DNA from 3 places in the Actinoplanes sichuanensis genome. Region 1 is predicted to be linked to each of the others. Evidence: riboswitches for the same ligand, from Rfam matches in the RefSeq annotation. Region 1 holds a riboswitch; each other region holds the start of a gene.

Region 1 (7,164 bases):
TCGTCGATGACGCTGTTCGCCTGTGCAGCGTCCTCATCCTCGTCCGCGCCGGCATTCGCACCCGCGGCGGCGGGGTCGCCCGCGTGGCTTCGGGCGGGCGACGAGGCCGGCGTTTTCGAGCGGGTGCTCGGCCGGTACTACGACGGGCCTGATCCGCTGACCCTGCAGTTGTTGGGCGTGGGGTGACGGCTGGGCGGTTGCCTGGTGTGGGGTGACGGCTGGGCGGTTGCCTGGTGTGGGGTGACCGCTGGGCGGTTGTCGGCATCGGGTGACGGCTGGGCGGTTGCCTGGTGTGGGGTAACGCTGGGGCTACCTTGAAGACTCACGCTGGCGCTATCGTGTCCGCTCCATCCCGGCGGGCACGATGGCGGGCATGGAAGTGCTGGTCATCCGAAGGGGGACCGCGGCGGTGGGTCGCCGGGCCGTCCACACCGAGCGTGTGACCATCAGGGTGATGCGTGCTGTCTCGGTGATTCTCGCTGGTGTCCTGTTGATCCCGCCCGGCCCGGCCGTCGCGGCGCCCGCGCCGACGGATCCGCTCGTCGCCCGGCTGGAGCAGATCTTCACCGATCAACGGCTGGTCGGTGCGACGGTGGCGGTCGAGGTCCGCGAGGCGGTCGGCGGGCGGGTCGTCTACCAGCATGATCCAGACGTGCGGGTGCTTCCCGCCTCCAACCAGAAACTGCTGACCGCGGCCGCCGCGCTCGAGGTGCTGGGTGCGGGATACCGGTTCCGGACCACCGTGCGCGGGCACGGCCGGGTTCTCTACCTCCGCGGGCAGGGCGACCCCACGCTGACATATGAGCGGATCGACCGGCTCGCCGCGGCCGTGGCCCGGGCCGGTGCGAAGCGGTATGCGCGGTTGATCGTCGACGACACCTGGTTCGACCGGGTGCCGCTGGGGCTCGACTGGTCCTGGCAAGACGAGAGTTACGGGTTCACCGCGCCGGTTTCGGCGCTGTCGTTCGCGGCGAACGAGCGGTTCGACAACGCGGCCGTGGAGATCCGATATCGGGGTGTGGCGGGGCGGCGGCCCACGGTGCGGGTCTGGCCGCCGACCGGAAGTGTTCGGGTGATCAACCGGGCCGTCACCCGGAGTGGGGACAGTGTCGGGGCGGTTCGGGCACACGGCCGGGCGGTCGTCACGCTGAGTGGCTCGGTGGCGGCCGGTCGTTCCGGGTCCGCGCTGGTCTCGGTGCCAGATCCGGCGGCCACCGCGGCAGGCCTGTTCCGGGCGGCGTTACGGCGACATGGGGTGACCGTGAGCGGGCCGACCTCGCGGGGTGTGACGCCCGGTGGCACCCGAGCCGTGGCCGCGCAGGTTTCCCGGCCGCTCGCCGAGATCCTGCCGCCGTTCCTGAAGCTGTCCAACAACGGAATCGCTGAGCTACTGGTCAAGGCGATGTCACGGGCCGCCGATCCGGCGCGGCCGGGCAGTTGGCCGACCGGTCTGGCCGCGGCGACAGGTGCCCTCGGACGTCTCGGCGTCGATACCAGGCTGCTCACCATGGGTGACGGGTCCGGTCTCAGCCGCCGTAACTGGGTTACCGCCCGGCAGGTGACGACCGTGTTGGAGAAGGCACAGCGGCGCACGTGGTTCCCCACTTTCCGGGCGGCGCTGCCCGTCGCGGGCTCAGCAGACCCGATGGTCGGTGGCACGCTGCGTAACCGGATGCGGGGTACTGCGGCTGCCGGAAACGTCCGCGCCAAGACCGGCACGCTGTCCGGGGTGAACGCGCTGTCCGGTTACGTGACCGGCGCCGGTGGGCGGCGGTTGGCGTTCACTTTCATCGTGAACGCCTCCGTCGACACCGCCGCCCCTCTTCTGGACGAGGCGGCGGTCGCCCTCGCCACCGTTTAGCTGCCTTCGCCTCCCGGCCGACGTTGTTTTCCGGCCCGAGGTGGGCCTCGCTTTCGTCGCCAGCGATCCGGTATTACCGCTGGCAGCGCCGGGGCCGCTTTGGCGGTTCCCATCTTGCTTCGCCCGGGCCGCGCAGTGCGTCTCCCTGCGGCGCGACGGCGCGGTGTCGCGGCGGGCTGCCGCGCAGCGCGGCGCGGTTGGCGCGATGGTGCGGCGGCGCGGGTGGTGCGGCGGTGCGGGTGGTGCGGCGGTGCGGGTGGTGTGGTGGTGCGGGTGGTGTGGTGGTGCGGGTGGTGCGGGTGGTGTGGTGGTGCGGGTGGTGTGGTGGTGCGGGTGGTGTGGTGGCGCGGGTGGTGTGGTGGTGCGGCGGGCAGCGGTGCAGCACGCCGCGGGTGGCGCGATGGCGCGGCGGTGCGGACGGCGCGGCGGTGCGGACGGCACGGCGGTGCGGCGGTGCGGCGGTGCGGCGGTGCGGCGGTGCGGACGGCACGGCGGCGCGGCGGGGCGGCAAGGCGGCGGGCACCGGTGCGGTGGGCGGTCGTGCGGCGCGGCGGGTGGAAGCGTGGTGGGCGGTGCGGTGGTGGACCGCGACGTGGCGCAGTGCGGTGGTGCGGTGGCGGTGACGGTGGACCGCGACGTGGCGCGCGGTCCGGCGGGCGGTGGTGCGGTGGTGCGGTGGTGGCGCGGGTCCGGCGGGCGGTGGCGTGGCGGTGCGGTGGGTGGGAGCGCGGCGGGCCGCGGTGCGGGTGGGGGCGCGGGGTTCGGCGGGCGGTGTGGTGGAGGAAACCGGGGCGAGATTCGTGGGGGCGCGGTGGTATGTTTCGCGCGGGTCATGAGTGCCAGCGATCAGCCCCGGCTTGCTGGCCGGCAACCCTCCGCTTCGTGGGCGGGGTGCCCCGGGTGATGACCGGGTTCAGTGCGACCTGCGCTGGACAAGCCGCGAGCCCAAGGGGACTCTCATGACTGCTTTAGAGCATCCTGTTCTGCATGGCCGTTTTGTCCGGCTTGAACCGTTGGGGGAGTGGCACGCCGCCGATCTGGCCGCGGCCGCCGGGGAGTCGCGTGAGTCCTATGGCTGGACTTGGGTGCCTACCGCGGCGACCGTCGACGGGTACATCGCTGAGCAGGTCGCTCGGGTCGGGCTGGCGCCGTATGCGCAGATCAGCCGGCAGGCCGGGCGGGCCGTCGGTGTCACCGCCTACTGGGATCCGCGCGGTGAGCCGCTCTCCGCGATCGATGTCGGATTCACCTGGCTGGCCGCTTCGGCGCAGCGCTCCGGAATCAACCTGGAAGCCAAGTATCTGCTGTTCAAGCACGCTTTCGAGGGGTGGGGCGCGCGCCGGGTCGGGCTGAGTACGGACGCCCGCAACGCCCGGTCGCGGGCCGCCATCGCCGGGGTCGGTGCCCGGTTCGAAGGGGTGCTGCGGAACTGGTCCCGATCCTGGGCTCCGGGCGAGGCCGGTCGGCTGCGGGATTCGGCCCTGTTCTCGGTGGTGGCCGAGGAGTGGCCGGAATGTCGCGCCTACCTGGAACACCGGCTGTCCGAAACGCGGTAAACCTACAGGGTGATCGAGTCCTTCCGTGTGGACGTGCCCCAGGACGATCTCGACGGCCTGGTCGAACGGCTGGCCCGCACCCGATGGCCGGCCGGGACCGGGTGGGCCGAGTTGACCGGACTCGTCGAGCACTGGCAGGCCCACTTCGACTGGCGGCGGCAGGAGGCTCGCCTCAACTCGTTTCCGCAGTTCATCGCCACTGTCAACGGGTGCCGGGTGCACTTTCTGCACGTGCGTTCACAGAAGCCGGGAGCGTTGCCGCTGATCGTGGGGCGCGGCGGGCCGGGCACCGTCTTCGGGATTCTCGACGATCTCAGGGTGCTGGCGACCGACTTCCACCTGGTCGTTCCGACATTGCCGGGGTTCCCGTTCGGTGGGGTGCGGGCCGGCGCGGAACAGACGGCCGAAGCCTGGGCGGAACTCATGGCTCGGCTGGGCTATGTCCGATACGGCGTGCACGGGGGCGGTTTCGGAACACCTGTCGCGGCCATGCTCGCCGAGCTTCATCCGGAGCGCGCTTTCCGCGTACAACTGGATGGTCTGGAAGAGGCGGCGAAGCCGGACGATGGGCTCGGGGCCGCGGCGGTGGCGTTTAACGACTCGCCGGCCGGGCTGCTCGAATGGTGTCTGCGTGATCGGGGCGGTCGCGACGATGAGGCGCTGCTTACCGATGTGACCACGTTCTGGCTGGCGGGAGTAACCCCACCACCGGAGGGCGGCACCATGGCCGCCCTCCGGGTTCCGGAGATCCGGGACTACTTCATCTGACCGATAGTGGTCAGCTGGAGCAGGTGTTGAGCATGGTCTGGAGCGCGGTCTTCTCCGACGACTGGAGGGTCAGCGACCAGTAGTACTTGACCGCGATCCACATCTTGGCGTAGGTGCACCGGTACGAGGTGACCGACGGCTGCCAGGTCGACGGGTCCTGGTCGCTCTTGGACTGGTTCACGTTGTCGGTGACCGCGATCAGCTGCGGGCGGGTCAGGTCGTTGGCGAAGCTCTGCCGCTTGCTGGTGGTCCAGGCGCTGGCGCCGGAACGCCACGCCTCGGCCAGCGGAACCACGTGATCGATGTCGAGATCCGAGGCCGCGGTCCAGGTGGCGCCGTCGTAGGGGGAGTACCACGAGCCGGAGGTGGCGGCGCACGCCGAGCTGACGACCACGTTCGTGCCGTCCCGCTTCAGCACCGTCTCGCGGGTGTTGCAGGTCCCGGAGATGGTGATCCAGTGCGGGAACAGGTCGCGGTCGTAGGTGCTCGCGTTCGCCTCGGCCGCGACGGTCAGTGCGGTGAGGTAGGTCTGCGCCGTCGACTTCGACGGGATTCCGGTGGGCGCGGCCTGGGCCGGGGACGCCAGCAGGCCGAGAGTGATCAGGGTGGCCGTGACTACGGCCATCACGGGACGGGGGGAGAGGGGCATGATCGGCTCCTTTGTGTCGTCCGATTCGGACTACACAGATCTACGGGAGCCGGACGTCACCGGATGATGACGTTCATGAATTTCTTATGTCCGAACAAAAAAGAACAAACCCGCCTTGGAAACAAGACCTTAATCTTTGTACGAGCTGTGAACGGCGCTGTGCCCGTCCCCGTGACGTCCGCCCATCTCAACGCCGAAACGCGACCGCCGGGACGCCTGTCTGGTCACAGGGTCATTGCATGTTCCGGTAGCTGCTGGTCACGGCCGTGATGAGGTCGTTTGAACGGCGGTCGGCGCGGCGGTTGGCGCGGGCGATGTTGGTTTCGCCGTTGATGCGGTGCCAGCCGATCGCGGTGTTACGCAGTGTCGCCATGACGGCGGGTCCGGTGCCGGTCCGGGCTTGATGAAGATCTTCACGGAACGTGACATCTCGGACGTTGTGGACCTGGTTCTCGATCAACCACTCCGATCTGGCCCACTTCTGCAGGTCAGCGGGCTGAGCGTCGGCAGCGGGAAGGGACGTGACCAGATAGGCGGTCTCCCGGCTGGTCTTGCCGCCGGTGGTGCGGGTCCGGGTGATCCGGACGGCTTGCCGGGCGTGCGGGAACGCGATCCCGCCCGGGGTCTGCAGGGTGACGGCCTTGACCGTGCGGGTCTCCTTGCGGCCGTGACCACGCTCGCGGGTGCGGTCACCGACCGGGATCTGCGCCCAGGGAACGGCTTTGAGCTGGGCATGGAGGGTGGGCTGGTTGCCTTTGGCCTGCAGTAGCAGGTGTGCGCCGCGGCGGGTGATCTGCTCGGCGTGGCCGGTCTGGGTGTGCAGGGCGTCGGCGACTATCAGCACCCCGGTAAGGCTGCCCAGCAGGTTCTCCACGGCGTCGAGCAGTGGTGTGAACGACGGGATCTCGTTGCTCTTCGTATCGACCGTGACCTGGGCGAGGACGATGCCGGTGCTGGTGTCCAGCGCGGACAGCAGATGCGTTTGACGCCCGTCGGGCAGACGGGCGCCGCGCAATGTCTTGCCGTCGACGGCGATCACGGTCCGGTAGCGGCGCGGCCGGGGAACGGCGAGCGGTGGTGTGCGGGTGCGGAGCCAGCCCGCCAGGACGCTGCCGACCGGGGCATCGTCGAGTCGGGTCAATAGTCGCCATACCGTGGTGCCGGCAGGCAAGCCCCGGTCGAACCCGAGCCGTCGCTGGTCCGGCTCGTCCAGGTCGTACAGCCAGTCGGCGATCGCCGTGAACGAGGTGGCGCCGGCCAGGACGGCGCAGACCGCGACGGCGAGCAGCGCTGCCAGCGGATATCGCACCCCGCGAGGATTCCGCGGGTCCGGGACCAGGCTCGCGGCGGCCAGGAGCCCGCCGTGTTCACCGTCGGTGACCGGCGGCGGTGGCGTGTCGATGCCAGGGGTTGTCACGGTCAGTACGCAGATCAGAGATGATGCCATCGGCGGGTGGAGTCCTCGGTGGTCGTGCAGCGTCAAGAACTCCATGATCACCTTGAGGGCTTCACCCGCTCCATCCGCCTCCATATAGGCCGATCACTCGACATCATCCCAGCTCAGAGCGCCTGCCCGCGAGAACGCAACGGCCCTGCCTGTCTGGTCATGGGAGCTGTTCCATGCACGCCGGAACAGCCCTCACGACCAGCCTGGTGCGAACGGGGTGGGTCAGCGCCGACGGAAAGCGTGCAGGTAGAGGTAGAGGCTGGTCTTGGCGCCGATCCCGGCGCCTGCCGTGTCGGCTGAGCGGAAGTGGATGCCGCCCCACACGCGGGCGTTGACGAGTTCGGTGAGGGCGCCGGAGAAGCTGGTGAAGTAGCGGGTGGTTCCGGTGTCGGCGCTCGTCGCGTGGAACGGGATGTCGTCGCGGCCGAAGAACAAGCGCAGGATCGTCATGTTGGAGCCGGTCGCGCAGGCGTGCCCGGACGTGTAGTCGGGGCTGCCCGGGGTGATCAGCAGCGGCATCCACGACGGGTCGCCCGTGGTGTCCGGGTTGCCGTCGGTCTCGGCGAGCTGGACCGCGGTGACCGGTCGCCAGAAGCCCCAGTGTCGTTTCTCGTTGAAGCAGGCCGTGTTGGCGTCCGACGCGGCGATGTTGACCATGGCGAGGAGTCGGGCGGTCTGCACGGAGGAGAGCCGCTGGGTGACGGCGAGCTGCCGGTTGATCTCCCACTGGCCGAGTCGCCGGTCGTGCCACCAGCGGGCGGCGTCGGTCTGGTCGGCGGTCCGGGTGGTGCTGTTCACCGCCCCGATCGCCTTGATCTCGCCGAAGTCGCGGGTGTAGGTGGCGCCGGTCAGCGACGGCGGCCCGGCGGTCCGGAACATGTCG
Region 2 (7,164 bases), 5.5 Mb from region 1:
CGTACCGCGGCTCGTCCGGCTGCATCGGGCGCAGCGGCAGGTTGCGGACCGTGAAGTCGGCGGGGAGTTCGGCGGGCAGGCGCAGCCAGTTGCGGTAGGCGGCGTTGGTACGCAGCAGCCGGCCGTCGGTGGCGAACATGGCCATCGGCACCGGCGTCTCGTCGAAGGCGACGCTGAGCTGGGCCTGGCTCTCGTTCAGGTGCTCCTCGGCACGCTGCTCCTCGATCTCGTTGAACCGCCACGCGACCAGCTGGAACGACGCGGCGCAGAGCACCGCGGCGCCGTGCAGCAGCGCCCAGACCAGCGGGTGCTGCTGCGCCGAGTCGTGGCCGAAGGTGTGGTCCGCCTCGGCCACACCGAACCCGGCGTGGTGCAGGGTCGTGCCGACCAGGAAGCCACCGAACGGCGCCCAGTCCCGATAGAGGGCGAGCGCCGGGATCAGGATGAAGAACGTGAAATGCGCCTCGGTGAGACCGTCGCAGACGATCACGAAGCCGCCGCAGGCGGCCACGTAACCGAGCGCCACGGCGACCGAACGGATCCGCCGGTTCCTCAGCGCGGTCGCGATCACCAGGCTGGTCAGCACCAGTCCGTCGGTGATCAGCAGCTCCGGCGCCCCGGCGCCGCGGAGCACACCGAACACGGTGAAGAACACCATGCACAGGGCAAGCAGCACCGTCAGCAGCCGGTGCCGACCCGCCCAGTCCTCGTCGTTGAGCCTCCCCCGGCCGGAAGCCGGTCGCGGAGCCTCGCCATCCACGTCGCCACGAACGCAGCATCGGCCGGATGGGGTACGGGTCACAGGACCGGGCCGGTTGTAGGTCAGGTGCGATCCGTGCCGAGTACCGCGGCCAGCGCACCGACCGCCCGGTCCACGTCGTTCTCGGTGCTGCCCAGCCCGAAACTGATCCGCAGCAGGCCGGTCACGCCGTCGCCGCACGCGCCGGTCCGGTCGCTGTCGGTCAGCCGGCGAACCAGTGGGTGGGCGCAGAACTGGCCGGCCCGGACGCCGATGCCGTGTTCCCGGCCCAGCCGCTGGGCGACCTCGGCCGGGTCGTGACCCGGCAGCGCCAGCGACACGATGCCCACCCGCGGGTGGTCCGGGCCGAACAGGCTGACCTCGATCGCCCCCGGCACCCCGGCCAGGCCGGAGCGCAGCCGGGCCAGCAGCCGCTGCTCGTGCTCGTGCCGGGCGACCCGGCCGGCCTGGGTGAGCGCCTCACAGACCGCGGCCAGGGCCACCGCACCGAGCAGATTGGGGGTGCCGCCCTCGTGCCGGGCCGGGCCGGTGGCCCAGGTCAGCTCGCCGGGACGGTCACCCACCGCGGCGCTCGCGCCCCCACCGGCGAGGTACGGCTCGGCCGCGTCCAGCCAGTCCGAGCGGCCGACGAGCACCCCGGCACCGAACGGGGCGTACAGCTTGTGACCGGAGAAGGCCAGATAGTCGGCGCCCAGGTCGTCGAGGTCGACCGGGACGTGCGGGGCGAGCTGGGCGGCGTCGACGACCACCCGGGCGCCGTACGAGTGCGCCACGTCGGCCAGCTCACGCACCGGCCACACCTCGCCGGTGACGTTGCTCGCCCCGGTGACGGTGAACACCACCGGCCCCACCCGCCCGTCGAGGGCCTGCTTGAGGGCGGCGATCGCGTCGTCGGGCGAGGCCGGGGCGGGCAGACGCAGCGGGTTCGGCCAGGGCAGCAGGTTGGCGTGGTGCTCGCCCTCGAACTGCACGGTGGTGGTCCCGGCCGGCAGGGCCCGGGCCAGCAGGTTGAGGGCGTCGGTGGTGTTCCGGGTGAAGATCACCGAGTCGCCGGGGCGGGCGCCCACGAACTCGGCCACCACGTCCCGGGCCAGCTCGTAGGCGAGGGTGGACGCCTGCGAGCGCACCCCGGTGCCCCGGTGCACGCTGCCGTACCGGGGAAGGAGGTCCTGAACGGCCTCGGCGGCCGCCCGCACGCAGGGCGCCGACGCCGCGTAGTCGAGATGCACGAAGTCGTCGTCCGGACCGATGACGTCGAGCGGGGAGCTGAATGCGAGAGAGGAAGATGGCATGACCGCGCCTCCACGGGTTCGCCGTTTGCCGCTGTCGGTCGACAGACGGCCCGGTCCTCACCCGGGGCACCCCGTCGCGAACGGAAGGGTTGCCGGCCAGCAAGCCGGGGCTACGCGCTGGCACTCATGACCTGCCGCCGAAGTTAGCAGATGTCACGTCCGTCGTCCATTTCCCACGCTCGAAGTAGGGAATACAGTCATGCCTCATGACGACCTCGTTCCAGCAGCAGTGGGACCAATGGCACACCGAGCACGAGAAGCGGCGCGCCGATCCGCACGGCTTCCTCGCGATCACCGGCCTGCACTGGCTCACCGAGACGCCGCAGAGCTTCGACGACGCCCCCGGCGCGTGGAGTACCGGACCGTCCGGCGTCACCGTGGCCCTGGGTGAGGGTGAATCGCTGACCACCGCGACCGGCACGATCACCGGCACGCACACGTTCGAGCCGATCGCGGAGCGCGCCGACGTGATCGTGGAGCACGGCGACGTGCACATCGAGATCGCCCGGCGCGGCGGCTACGACGTGGTGCGGCCACGGAGCCCGCGGAGCCCGCTGCTCACCGCCTACACCGGTACGCCCGCCTATCCGGCCGACGAGAAGTGGGTGGTGACCGGGCGGTTCGTCAGGTTCGACGAGCCGAAGCCGACCACCGTGGGTTCGGTGGCCGAGGGCATCGAGCACGTCTACGAGGCGCCGGGGCGCATCGAGTTCGAGGCCGGCGGCGAGCAGCTGTCGCTGATCGCGTTCAACGGCAACACGCCCGGGTCGCTGTCCGTGCTGTTCACCGACGCGACGTCGGGGCTGACCACCTACGCGGCGAACCGGAGCCTGGCCGTCGCCGCGCCCGCCGCGGACGGCACCGTGACACTGGACTTCAACCGGGCCACGAACCTGCCGTGCGCGTACGTCGACTTCGCGACCTGCCCGCTGCCGCCGGCCGGCAACAAGCTGCCGGTCGCGGTCGAGGCGGGCGAGAGGATTCCGGCGTAGGGTCCGTCCATGGAGGACCTCGCGGCGCTCATCGCGATCCGCTCGACCGCGGATCGCCCGGACGAGCTGCGGCATGCGCTCGACCTGCTGCTCACGGTGGCCGGTCCGGATTTCCGGGTACGGCGATTCGAGTCCCATGGCAGGCCGAGCGCGCTGCTGACCACCCCCGGTCGGCCCGGCCCGCCGCGGGTGATCCTCAACGCGCACCTGGACGTGGTGCCCGGCGAGCCGCACCAGTTCGTCCCGCGCCTGGACGGCGACCGGCTCTACGGCCGCGGCGCCCACGACATGAAGGCTGCCGCTCTGGTGATGACCCAGGTCTTCCGGGACCTGGCCGCCACTCTGCCCTACCCGATCGGGTTGCAGCTGGTCACCGACGAGGAGGTGGGCGGCTTCGACGGGACCGGTCACCAGGTGGCGCGGGGGATCCGGGCCGGGTTCGTGATCATCGGCGAGCAGAGTGGGCTGCGGGTGGTCAACGAGTCGAAGGGGATCATCCGGGCCCGGCTCGCCGCCTCCGGCCGGACCGCGCACGCCGCCTACCCGTGGCTCGGGTCGAACGCGCTGGCCGCGGTGGTCGAGGGGGTGCGTCGGCTGCTCGAGCGGTACCCCACCCCGGCCGCCGAGGCGTGGGTGACGACGGTGAACGTGGCCCGGATCGACACCCCGAACCAGGCCGCCAACGTGGTGCCGGCCGAGGCCGGTGCGCTGCTGGACATCAGGTTCCCGCCGTCCGATCCGGATCTGGCCGGGCGCGGGCCGGACGAGGTGGCCGCGTTCCTCACCGCGGTGACCGGGCTGTCCGCCACCGTCGAGGCGCTGGGGGCGCCGCACTTCGCCGATCCGGGCAGTGCCGACGTGCTCCGGTTGCAGCAGGCCGCGCGGGACGCCGGATACGACGGGTCGCTGCTGCGTAAACACGGGGCGGCGGACGGGCGGTTCTACTCGGCCGAGGGCGTGCCCGCGGTGATCTTCGGGCCGGGCGGCGACGGGCAGCACGGGCCGGAGGAGTATGTCGATCTGCGGACGCTCGACCCGTACCGCCGCGCGCTCGAGATGTTTCTAACGGGTCTGGACGGCTAGCAGGTGCTCGACGCGGGCGGCGATCGCCCGCAGGTGGGGACGGCGGGCGGCGCCGACCTTCGCGTTCCACGAGCAGGGGCCCTGGCGGTGCAGCATCTCCGCGTAGCGGGTCTCGGTGTCCACCCGGACGCCGGCCGGGCCGACCGTCTGATCGGCGTAGGTGAGCGCGTCGGCCATCAGGCTGCGCTCGTCCGGGAAGGCGGCCATCGGCCCGGCGAGACCGCGCGCCACGGCGACGAACCGGGCGCCGGAGTGGTACGCGACCAGGCCGGCGATCCGGGCCGGCCAACCCTCGGCGCTCAGGTGCACGGCACCGTCGAGCGGGTGGAAACCGGTCAGCGCGATCGGCGCGGCGTAGCCGATGTCGTGCAACCACGCGGCCGCCACCAGGACGTCCGGATCGAGGTCGAGCCGGTCGGCGAGCTCCGCCGCACGCTCCGCCACCCCGGCGGTGTGCCTCCACCGGTTGCCGCTGTCGCCGATCAACGCCTCGGCGACGGAGCGCGCCAGATGGGCGCGGGTGGGAGCGAGAACAGCGGTCATCGCCGGATGCTACGTCTCCGCAGGTTAACGGCGGATGGACGGACGATGACCGCTGATCGAAACAGTCAACCGACGCGTAGCCGCTGGGACGGAACACCCGCCGCGGTGAGCTGTGCGGCGAGCGGGCCGCTGGGGTTGTCGACGAAGACGGCCACCTGATGGTCGTCGCCGAGGCCGCAGGCGGCGACGACGGAACCGAGATTGATCGGGTCGAGCTCACGGACGTACGCGAGATCGACTATCAGGCGCAACGGCCGCACCCGGCGAACCGTGTGCACCAGGAGCTGCCGGAGCTCCACCGCCTCGTCCGGACCGACCGAGCCGTGCGGCTGGATCACCACACTGCCGTCGGCGCTCGTGCTGACCTCGAGAACCGGGTCTCGCATCGCACTTGCCTTTCGTTAACCGTGCGTTCAGGCGTCTGACCACCATAGGCGCGGCCTTATGTTCACCCGCCACAACGAGACATGGACATCAGGTGAACTGTCGACGTCCGGGCCGGGGCGGAGCCCGGCATTGACCGTCGGGACCCGGTCTGCTTACCTCTATGGGCCTTCCGTATCGATGAAGTAGGTTCCCATGCTGCGAAAGTTCACCGCCGGCGTCGTCAGATACCGGAGGCGGCTACTCGCGGCAGTGGTCGTGACACTCTCGGTCGCCCCCTTGGCGCTGATCAACGGCAACGCGGGCGCCGCCGCCGCGCTCGCTCCGCAACCGGGCAACTTCACCGGGTACGGGTTCGACGCCTGTACCGCCCCGTCCAGCGACACGATGGCGGCGTGGCTGAAGTCGTCGCCGTACCGGGCGGCGGGCATCTACTTCGGTGGCAACAACCGCGGCTGCACCCAGGCCAACCTGACCGCCGAGTGGGTCCGCGAGCAGGTGACCCGCGGTTGGCGGCTGATCCCGCTCTACGTCGGCCCGCAGGCCAGCTGCACCACGCTCACCAAGCGGAACCTGATCGACAACGCCAACGCGGCCGCGCAGGGCCGGGCCACCGCCGAGGACGCGGTACGCCAGGCCGCCGCGCTCGGGCTGTCGAAGGAGAGCGTGCTGATCTACGACATGGAGTCGTACGACAGCAAGAACATCGCCTGCCGCGACGGTGTGCTGACGTTCATGAACTCGTGGACCGCCCGCCTGCACGACTACGGCTACTTCTCCGGCTACTACAGCAGCGCCGCCACCGGCATCGCCGACATGGTCGCGGTCTGGAACCGGCCGGGGTACGTGCGGCCCGACTACGTCGACTTCGCCCGCTGGGACCAGGTCGTCACGGTCACCGACAAGGCGATCCCGGCGAGCTACTGGACCCCGAAGCGGCGGATGAAGCAGTACCGCGGCGCCCACCAGGAGACCTGGGGCGGCGTGACGATCAACATCGACAACGACTACCTGGACTTCGCCCTGCTGCCGTCGGCGAAGCTGTCCGACTGGAACCGCAACGGCTGGTCGGACATCATGGCCCGGACCACGTCGACCGGCAACCTGTTCGCCTACCCGGGCAACGGCACGTGGGTCTCCGAGGGCGGCCGCACCGCCGTCGGCGTCTACCCGTCGGCGAACGCGCTGCTGCGGATGGACCTCAACCGGGACGGCCTCACCGATCTGATCGTCCGCACCAAGGCCGGCGCGCTGTTCTTCTACCCCGGCCTGAGCACCGGGAAGTTCGGCGCCCGCAAGCAGCTGTCCAAGAACTTCAGCCACATGCGGGAGCTGACCGCGATCGGCGACTTCAACCGGGACGGCTACCCGGACATGCTCGCCGCGCAGACCAGCAACGGCAACGTCTACCTGTACCCGGGTGTGGCCGGCGCCAAGTTCGGCAAGCGGGTGGCCCTGGCCTACGGCGACTGGAACAACCGCAGCGAGTTCGCCGGGGTCGGCGACTTCAACCGGGACGGCTACCCGGACCTGCTGGTCAAACTGAACAGCACCGGCGCGCTCTACCTCTACCGGGGTAAGGCCGGCGGTTTCCAGGCGGCGCTGAAGATCGGCACCGCGACCGGGCTGCGCGACCTGCTCGGGGTGGGCGACTTCGACCGGGACGGATGGACCGACCTGGCCGCGATCCAGACGTCGACCGGTCACCTGATGGTCTACCGCGGCAACGGCAAGGGCTTCGTGGCCGGGGTGCGGGTCAGTACCGGATACAAGGGCCGGTCACCCCTCTTCTGAGGCGGCCCGGTCGGGCAGGGTGAACAGCACGGTGGTGCCGCCACCCGGGGTCTCGTCGACCCGGATGTCACCGCCGTGCCGTTCCACGATCCGCCAGCAGGTGGACAGCCCGATGCCGTGGCCACCGGCGGAGCCGTTGCCGAGTCGGGTGAACATCTCGAACACCCGCCGCCGCTGCTCCGGCGGGATGCCGAGCCCGTTGTCGGCGACCGCGACGGTCCATCCGCCCGGGCCGTGTTCGGCGGTGACGGTGACCCGGCAGTCCCGGGACGGATCGCGGTACTTGATCGCGTTGCCGATCAGGTTCTGCAGCAGC
Region 3 (7,164 bases), 3.3 Mb from region 1:
CAGGGCCTCGCCCTCGACGTCCTCGGCGATGATCACGAGGGGCTTGCCGCCCTGCATGACCTTCTCCAGGATCGGGAGCAGGTCCTTGACCGCGGAGATCTTGCTGTTCGCGATCAGGATGTAGGGGTCGTCGAAGACGGCCTCCATGCGCTCGGCGTCGGTCATGAAGTACGCCGAGATGAAGCCCTTGTCGAAGCGCATACCCTCGGTGAGCTCGAGCTCGAGGCCGAAGGTGTTGCTCTCCTCGACGGTGATGACGCCTTCCTTGCCGACCTTGTCCATGGCCTCGGCGACCTTCTCGCCGACCGTGGTGTCAGCGGCCGAGATGGAGGCGGTGGAGGCGATCTGCTCCTTGGTCTCCACGTCCTTCGCGAGCTTGCTCAGCTCCTCGGAGACGCTGGCCACGGCGGCCTCGATGCCCCGCTTGAGGGCCATCGGGTTGGCGCCGGCGGCCACGTTGCGCAGGCCCTCACGGACCAGCGCCTGGGCGAGGACGGTCGCGGTCGTCGTGCCGTCACCGGCGACGTCGTCGGTCTTCTTCGCGACCTCCTTGACCAGCTCAGCGCCGATCTTCTCGAAGGTGTCCTCGAGCTCGATCTCCTTGGCGATGGATACACCATCGTTGGTGATCGTGGGGGCGCCCCACTTCTTCTCGAGAACCACGTTGCGGCCCTTGGGGCCGAGGGTCACCTTGACCGCGTCCGCGAGCTGGTTCATGCCACGCTCGAGGCCCCGACGAGCCTCCTCGTCGAATGCGATGATCTTGGCCATACGGCGTTGTCCTCCCGGACATCCGCGGCGCCGGGCCTCGTCGGCCCCGCTCTCCGCACGTTGAGGAAGTCTGCGGACGCCACCACCTGGCGAAGGTGACGTCCTCAGGCCGAGCCGGATAGCCCGCGACGACCGGCTCCGTGCCCCGATGCCGATGGCAGCATCGCGACCGGAACCCCACCGTCCCGACCTGCTGGCACTCAGCATGCGCGAGTGCCAATCACTTGTTTAGCACTCTCCGATGGCGAGTGCAAGAAACCCCATCTTCCCGCGAAACCCTCGTCGGTGGCCGTGATTCGGCTAAGGATCTTGACGGCCCAGGTCAGCGGGGGTGACGGCCCATGCCGGGGTGGCCGGACGGAACGTGATGAGAACCGCAATCGCCCAGCCGACCCGAAGAACGGCGTCCACCAGCTCCCACCCCAGTGGCACCGGGTCAGTCGTGGGCCCTTGGAGCCACGACTCGGCGACCGTCAGCAACGGCACCGCCAACGAGGCCGCCACCAGACCCCGGAAGTCGTTGCGGCCGGCCACCGGTGGAAACAGGAGGATGCCGAGCAGCCCGTGGGTCAGCAGCGTCAACGCGTGGATCACCGGTGACAGCAACTCCAGGGACAGTCCCGCATTCACGAGGAGAGTGAACGACAGAGCCCGGATCAGGAAGGCCTCGACGAACGACAGTCCGATCGACAGCACCAGCAGACCCAGGGCCCGGCCCACGGTCACCCGGCGGTCCGCCAGCACACCGACGATCGTCAGCGACACCACCGCGGGAAGGGCACCGATGGCCACCATCAGAAGCCAGGAGTCCGGCCCGAAACCGACGTTCGACGGCTCGCTCATCGCGTTCACCGCGAGCGGATAGGAGACCGTGGCCAGGAAGGTGATCAACACGGCCACGGCGACCGCCCAAGGGCGGGTTCGCACGAGCCGGAAACCGGAGACCGGCTCCGCAGCCGGGGGCTCCTCCGCGTAGGGCCGCGGGAACTCATCGCTCATCGTCGAATCATGACGTGTCCGAACCACTCGGCTTAGCGACAACCCGGTTGCCGACCAGGGATTGCGGCGGTAGGGATGGAACCATGGATAACTGGGACGTACGGCGGGTGACCCCGGACGACGCCGGCCGGATGCGGGCGCTGCGCCTGGAGATGCTGGCCGACAGTCCGCTGGCGTTCCTGGAGACCCTGGCCCAGGCCGCGGCCCGGCCGCACGACAACTACCGGCAGCGGATCGTGCAGTCGTCGGAGGGACCGGACACGGCCCAGTTCATCGTCGATCCGGGCGGGCCGCTGATCGGCCACGCGGGCGGGACCACGGTGCCCGGCGAGCCGGGCTGCACGGTCATCTTCGCGGTCTACCTGACCCCTTCCGTCCGGGGCGGCAAGATGCTCGGCCGGCTCGTCGAGGCGGTCGCCGACTGGTCCGCGGCGGCCGGGCGGGACGAGCTGATGCTGGAGGTGGTCTGCGGCAACGAGCGGGCCGTCCGGGCGTACGAGAAGCTCGGTTTCACCGACACCGGGGTCCGCCTGCCGCACCCGACCGTGCGTGTCCTCACCGAGTTGCAGATGCGCCGGCGGGTCTGAGATGGCCGGGCGCGGGTGGCACGTGACGCGGACGACGCTGACCGCGGTGAACGGGACGACCCTGGTCGGGCTGTTGGTGGCTCTCGGCACCGGCACGAAGGTCCGGCGAGGACGGCACGGGGTGCTGATCGCCGAGAACTTCCGGTTCCGGATGCCGGCCGGCTCCTGCTTCACGGTCGGCTCGGTGATCATCACGAACCGCCCCGCCGAGTGGCTGCTCGCCGAAGAGCGGATCCGGCTGTTCACCCACGAGTCCCGGCACGCGAGTCAGTACGCGTTCTTCGGCCCGCTGTTCTGGCCCGCCTACTGGCTCGCGTGTGGCTGGTCGATCGCGCTGACCAAGTCCTACGGGGTGCGCAACTGGTTCGAGAAGAACGCGGGCCTGGCCGACGGGCACTACCCGCTCGAACTGCCGCTTCGCCCGTGGGCGCAGAAGATGTTTGGTCGGGAGGACGGACGCACAGCACCTCCGGGCACGTAGCCGTTTGGGTCAGCGCTGGATCGTTGGGACCCTCTGGAGATTGTCGCCAAGCTCTGGTGAGGGGCCTCGTACGGCGTCGCGTCCTCCCGCAGAGAGCATCCTGCCCATCCGGAGATCGGAGTGCAAGTCCTCGGAGGAGGTAATTCTGACAACCGGCTGATCGTCGGTGACGGTCAGTGAGATTTGGTCACGAATTGGTGACCTTCGCCCGACCGCTCGGACGACCCGTAACGGGGTCAGCCGAGCAGGCCGGCCTCCCGGGCGCCGCGCAACGACGGCTTGATCGTGTGGGTCGGTCCAACCTGGCCGGCCACCGCGTCGAGTGTCTTCAGACCCTCACCGGTGTTGTAAACGACGGTCTCCTTGGTGGGGTCGAGCTTGCCACTGGCCACCAGCTTCTTGAGCACCGCGACGGTGGTGCCGCCGGCGGTCTCGGCGAAGATGCCGGTCGTCTCGGCCAGGAGCCGGATGCCGGCCCGGATCTCCTCGTCGTTCGCGTAGTCCATCCAGCCGCCGGTGCGCTTGACGGCCTCGATCGCGTACGGCCCGGCGGCCGGGTCACCGATGTTCAGCGACTTCGCGATGCCGGTCGGCTTCACCGGGGTGATCACGTCGGTGTCGGCGTGCAGGGCGACGGCGATCGGGTTACAGCCCTCGGACTGGGCGCCGAACACGGTCCAGCCGCCCTCCGGAGCCTCGGCGAGTCCGATCTCGACCAGCTCGGAGAACGCCTTGTCCACCTTGGTGAGCAGCTCACCGGAGGCCATCGGGATGACCACCTGGGCCGGGATGCGCCAGCCGAGCTGCTCGGCCACCTCGTAGCCGAGCGTCTTCGAGCCCTCGGCGTAGAACGGACGGACGTTCACGTTCACGAACGCGGTGTCCTCGAACTCGTCGGTCTCCACGAGCTCGCTGCACAGCCGGTTCACGTCGTCGTAGGAACCCTCGATGGCGACCAGCTCGCCGCCGTACACCGCGGTCGTGATGATCTTGCCCGGCTCCAGATCGGAGGGGATGAAGACGATGCTCGGCACACCGGCCCGGGCGGCGTGGGCGGCGACCGAGTTGGCCAGGTTGCCGGTCGAGGCGCAGGAGAACCGCTTGAAGCCCAGCTCCTTGGCCGCGGTCAGGGCCACCGAGACGACCCGGTCCTTGAACGAGTGGGTCGGGTTCTGCGAGTCGTCCTTGACGTAGAGCGGGGCCTCGATGCCGACCGCCGCGGCCAGCTGCGGGGCGGCCACCAGCGGGGTCAGGCCGGGGTCGAGGGTCACCCGGGTCGCCGGGTCCTGGCCGGCCGGCAGGAGGGCCGCGTAACGCCAGATGTTCTGCGGGCCCGCCTCGATCTGGGCCCGGGTCACCCGCGCGAGGGCCGCCTCGTCGTACGCGACCTCGAGCGGGCCGAAACACTCGTAACAAGCGTGCTGCGCGGCGAGCGGGTACTCGGCGCCGCAGGCGCGACAGATCAGACCGCGAGCGGGCGACGTGGAGGTGGTCGAGGGTGCGTCAACGACAGACGTCATCAGAGTTTCCTCTCATCTTTCCCCGCGGCGACCTGCCGAAACGGGGACGGAATTAGCACCTGCCACACGCGGCTCGTCATCGAGAATCGCTGCGCGGTGGTTGCCGGGGCTTCGTCGGGCCGTATCCCTCTGCCCCTCTGGATGAGGTATTCAGTTGTTTCCCACACCTTACGACGAGATGCCGTGAACACCACACGGTCTTCCCGATGTGTGAGCCACCTCCTTCCCCTGTCCGGCCGGCCCTGGGCCGGCCGGGGGTTGATCTTCAGAGCTCGGCCAGGCAGGAGACCTGACGGGCCACCGGGCGGTAGCCGAGCCGCTCGTTCACCGCGAGCATCGGGGCGTTCTCCTCGTCGTTGCTGGTGTAGGCGGCCCGCACACCGGAGGCCGCGGCCCGGCGCAGCGCCGCCGTCTTCACCAGCCGGGCCAGGCCCCGGCCGCGATACGCCGGGACGGTGGCGGTCATGTCCGACCAGATCCGGTCGCCGTCGCGCAGCACCAGCGAGAACGACACGATCTCCCGGTCCGCGACAGCGGCGATGCTGGCGTCCCGGTCCAGGCCCGGCTCATCCCAGATCTCGTAACGCCACAACGGGTACGGCGTCGGCTGCGGCGCCGTCTCACCGGGCTCATCGGTCGCGGCCGCCACATCCGCCGCGTACAGCGCCTCCTCCGTCACCTCGCGCAGCCGCACCACCTGGATCCCGGGCGGCGCCGGCACGAACGGCCGGTCCCCGAACCCGGTCAGGTCCAGGGCCGAGAAGCGCATCTCCCGGGACGGCGTGAAGCCGTGCGCGCCGGCGAACCCGACCGACTCCGGAGCGGCCCAACTGCTCGCCCGGCGCACCCCGACCGAACGCAGGTGGCCGACCGCCTCGGCGAGCAGGGCCGCGCCGATGCCTCGGCGCCGGTGCTGTGGGTGCACGTGCAGCGCGACCCGCCCGAAACCGGAGTCCGCCGAGCGGGTGTCCCGGAACGCCGAGGTGAGGCCGACGATCCCGGCGTCGCTCTCGGCCACCCGGAAGATCCGGTCCCCGCCGGGTGGTGGCTCGGCGAACATGCGGCGGGTGGCCGCTTCACCACGAACCAGATAGGGGTGGACCGCGGAGCGGAGAGCGACCGCCTCCGCGGCGTCGTCGGGGCGGGCCGGGCGGATCGAGAAGTCAGCCGTCACGGCCGCCATGCCACCCCGCGGCCGCCCCGGCCGTCAACCCGATTTACCCGTCAGGAGGTGACGTCCTTGCGGGTGAAGCGGTAGAACGCGATCCCCCAGAACAGTGTGGCGTAGACGACCGCGGAGATCGCGCCCTTCGCCAGGTCCTCGGTCTGCACCGGGGTGGACAGCAGGCCCATCCAGGCGTCCGTGTAGTGGGTCGGCAGGCCGTTACGGATGCCGCCGAGCGCGTCGATCTGGTCCAGGATGCTGGACAGGATCCAGAGCAGCACCGCGCCGCCGACCGCGCCGAGAGCGGCATCGGTCAGCACTGACAGCAGGAACGCCAGGCCGGCCACCACGAGCAGGGTGGTCGCCAGGTAGGCGCAGATGCCCAGTAGCCGCAGCAGGCCCTCACCGGGTGGGATCTCGGCGGCGATCGTGCTGCCCATCGGGGACCAGCCGTACCGCAGGGTGCCGACCAGCAGACTGGTGCCGACCAGCAGGAACAGGGCGAGCAGCGAATACCCGGCGGCGACGATCAGCTTGACACCGAGCAGCCGGGCCCGCGGGACCGGGATCGCCAGCAGGTAGCGCAGGCTGCCCCAGCTCGCCTCACTGGCCACCGTGTCCCCGAAGAACAGCGCGACCACCACGACCAGCAGGAACCCGGCTGAGACGGCCAGCCCGAAGAGCGCGAAGTTGAGCCCACCGGAGGTGGCCAGGTCGGCCATGCTGCTGAACGCGCCACCGCCGTTGCCGTCGTCGTCGTCCCGGCCGCCGCCACCGAACTCGAACGCGGCCAACACGATCAGCGGCAGCAGCACCATGAAACCGAGCGCCAGCTGGGTACGCCGCCGGGACGCCTGCCGGCGCACCTCGGCCCAGATCGGCATCGTGCGCGACGGCTTGTAGCCGGGCGCCGCTTCCAGCGTGGTCATCGGTCCCCACTTCCTCGCGAGTTGTCGCCGACCAGGGACAGGAACGCGTCCTCCAGACGGCGGCGCGGCACCAGCCGGTCCACCCCGATACCGGCCCCGACCAGGGAGGCGACCACCTCGGACCGGGCCGTGCCGTTCATGTCGACGATCAGGCCGTTCGGACCCTCGGTCTTGACCGAGGCCACGCCCAGGTCCTGCAGGATCCGGGTGGCGGCGGGCACGTCGGAGACGTCGAGCTGCACCGACGGGGAGTCCCCGACGATGTCGCTGACCGGGCCGGACGCGACGATCCGGCCCTTGTTGACGACGACCGCGTGGGTGCAGGTCTGCTCCACCTCGGCGAGCAGGTGGCTGGAGACCAGCACGGCCCGGCCGTCGGTCGCGTACCGCTGGAGGACCCGACGCATCTCGGCGATCTGCGGCGGGTCGAGCCCGTCCGTCGGCTCGTCGAGCACCAGCAGCTCCGGCAGGCCGAGCATGGCCTGTGCGATGGCGAGCCGCTGCCGCATGCCGTGGCTGTACTTACGGGTCTTGCGGTGCACCGAGTCGCCCAGGCCGGCGATCTCCAGCGCCTCGGAGAAGTGGGCGTCCTCCCACGGGCGGCCGGTGGCCTGCCAGTACGCCTTCAGGTTCTCCTCACCGGTCAGGTGCGGCAGGAAACCCGGGCCCTCGACCAGCGCACCGACCCGCGACAGGATCGGGGCGCCGGGGA

Evidence for each region. Region 1 has a riboswitch for S-adenosylmethionine ahead of Q0Z83_RS04870 (GNAT family N-acetyltransferase). Riboswitches for the same ligand answer to the same signal wherever they lie in the genome.
Region 2: another riboswitch for S-adenosylmethionine. It lies ahead of Q0Z83_RS30780 (aminotransferase class V-fold PLP-dependent enzyme); the one in region 1 lies ahead of Q0Z83_RS04870 (GNAT family N-acetyltransferase).
Region 3: another riboswitch for S-adenosylmethionine. It lies ahead of thrC (threonine synthase); the one in region 1 lies ahead of Q0Z83_RS04870 (GNAT family N-acetyltransferase).

Annotation. Positions count from the first base shown of each region.
Region 1 covers NZ_AP028461.1:1,121,783-1,128,946, forward strand. Annotated here, with positions in the region: gene Q0Z83_RS04855 (DUF1810 domain-containing protein) at 1-186, shown strand, start outside; gene dacB (D-alanyl-D-alanine carboxypeptidase/D-alanyl-D-alanine endopeptidase) at 455-1,861, shown strand; gene Q0Z83_RS04865 (hypothetical protein) at 1,935-2,732, opposite strand; SAM riboswitch class IV at 2,690-2,806, shown strand; gene Q0Z83_RS04870 (GNAT family N-acetyltransferase) at 2,875-3,417, shown strand; gene Q0Z83_RS04875 (epoxide hydrolase family protein) at 3,427-4,185, shown strand; gene Q0Z83_RS04880 (HNH endonuclease family protein) at 4,196-4,810, opposite strand; gene Q0Z83_RS04885 (ISAs1 family transposase) at 5,067-6,281, opposite strand; gene Q0Z83_RS04890 (vanadium-dependent haloperoxidase) at 6,504-7,164, opposite strand, start outside.
Region 2 covers NZ_AP028461.1:6,654,861-6,662,024, forward strand. Annotated here, with positions in the region: gene Q0Z83_RS30775 (putative bifunctional diguanylate cyclase/phosphodiesterase) at 1-760, opposite strand, end outside; gene Q0Z83_RS30780 (aminotransferase class V-fold PLP-dependent enzyme) at 823-2,052, opposite strand; SAM riboswitch class IV at 2,069-2,184, opposite strand; gene Q0Z83_RS30785 (DUF1684 domain-containing protein) at 2,259-3,044, shown strand; gene Q0Z83_RS30790 (M20 family metallopeptidase) at 3,054-4,127, shown strand; gene Q0Z83_RS30795 (HD domain-containing protein) at 4,107-4,670, opposite strand; gene Q0Z83_RS30800 (hypothetical protein) at 4,736-5,056, opposite strand; gene Q0Z83_RS30805 (glycoside hydrolase domain-containing protein) at 5,250-6,848, shown strand; gene Q0Z83_RS30810 (GAF domain-containing sensor histidine kinase) at 6,834-7,164, opposite strand, start outside.
Region 3 covers NZ_AP028461.1:9,998,048-10,005,211, reverse strand. Annotated here, with positions in the region: gene groL (chaperonin GroEL) at 1-771, opposite strand, end outside; gene Q0Z83_RS45910 (MFS transporter) at 1,072-1,770, opposite strand; gene Q0Z83_RS45905 (GNAT family N-acetyltransferase) at 1,854-2,357, shown strand; gene Q0Z83_RS45900 (hypothetical protein) at 2,380-2,838, shown strand; gene thrC (threonine synthase) at 3,075-4,358, opposite strand; SAM riboswitch class I at 4,368-4,506, opposite strand; gene Q0Z83_RS45890 (GNAT family N-acetyltransferase) at 4,624-5,532, opposite strand; gene Q0Z83_RS45885 (ABC transporter permease) at 5,583-6,452, opposite strand; gene Q0Z83_RS45880 (alpha/beta fold hydrolase) at 6,449-7,164, opposite strand, start outside.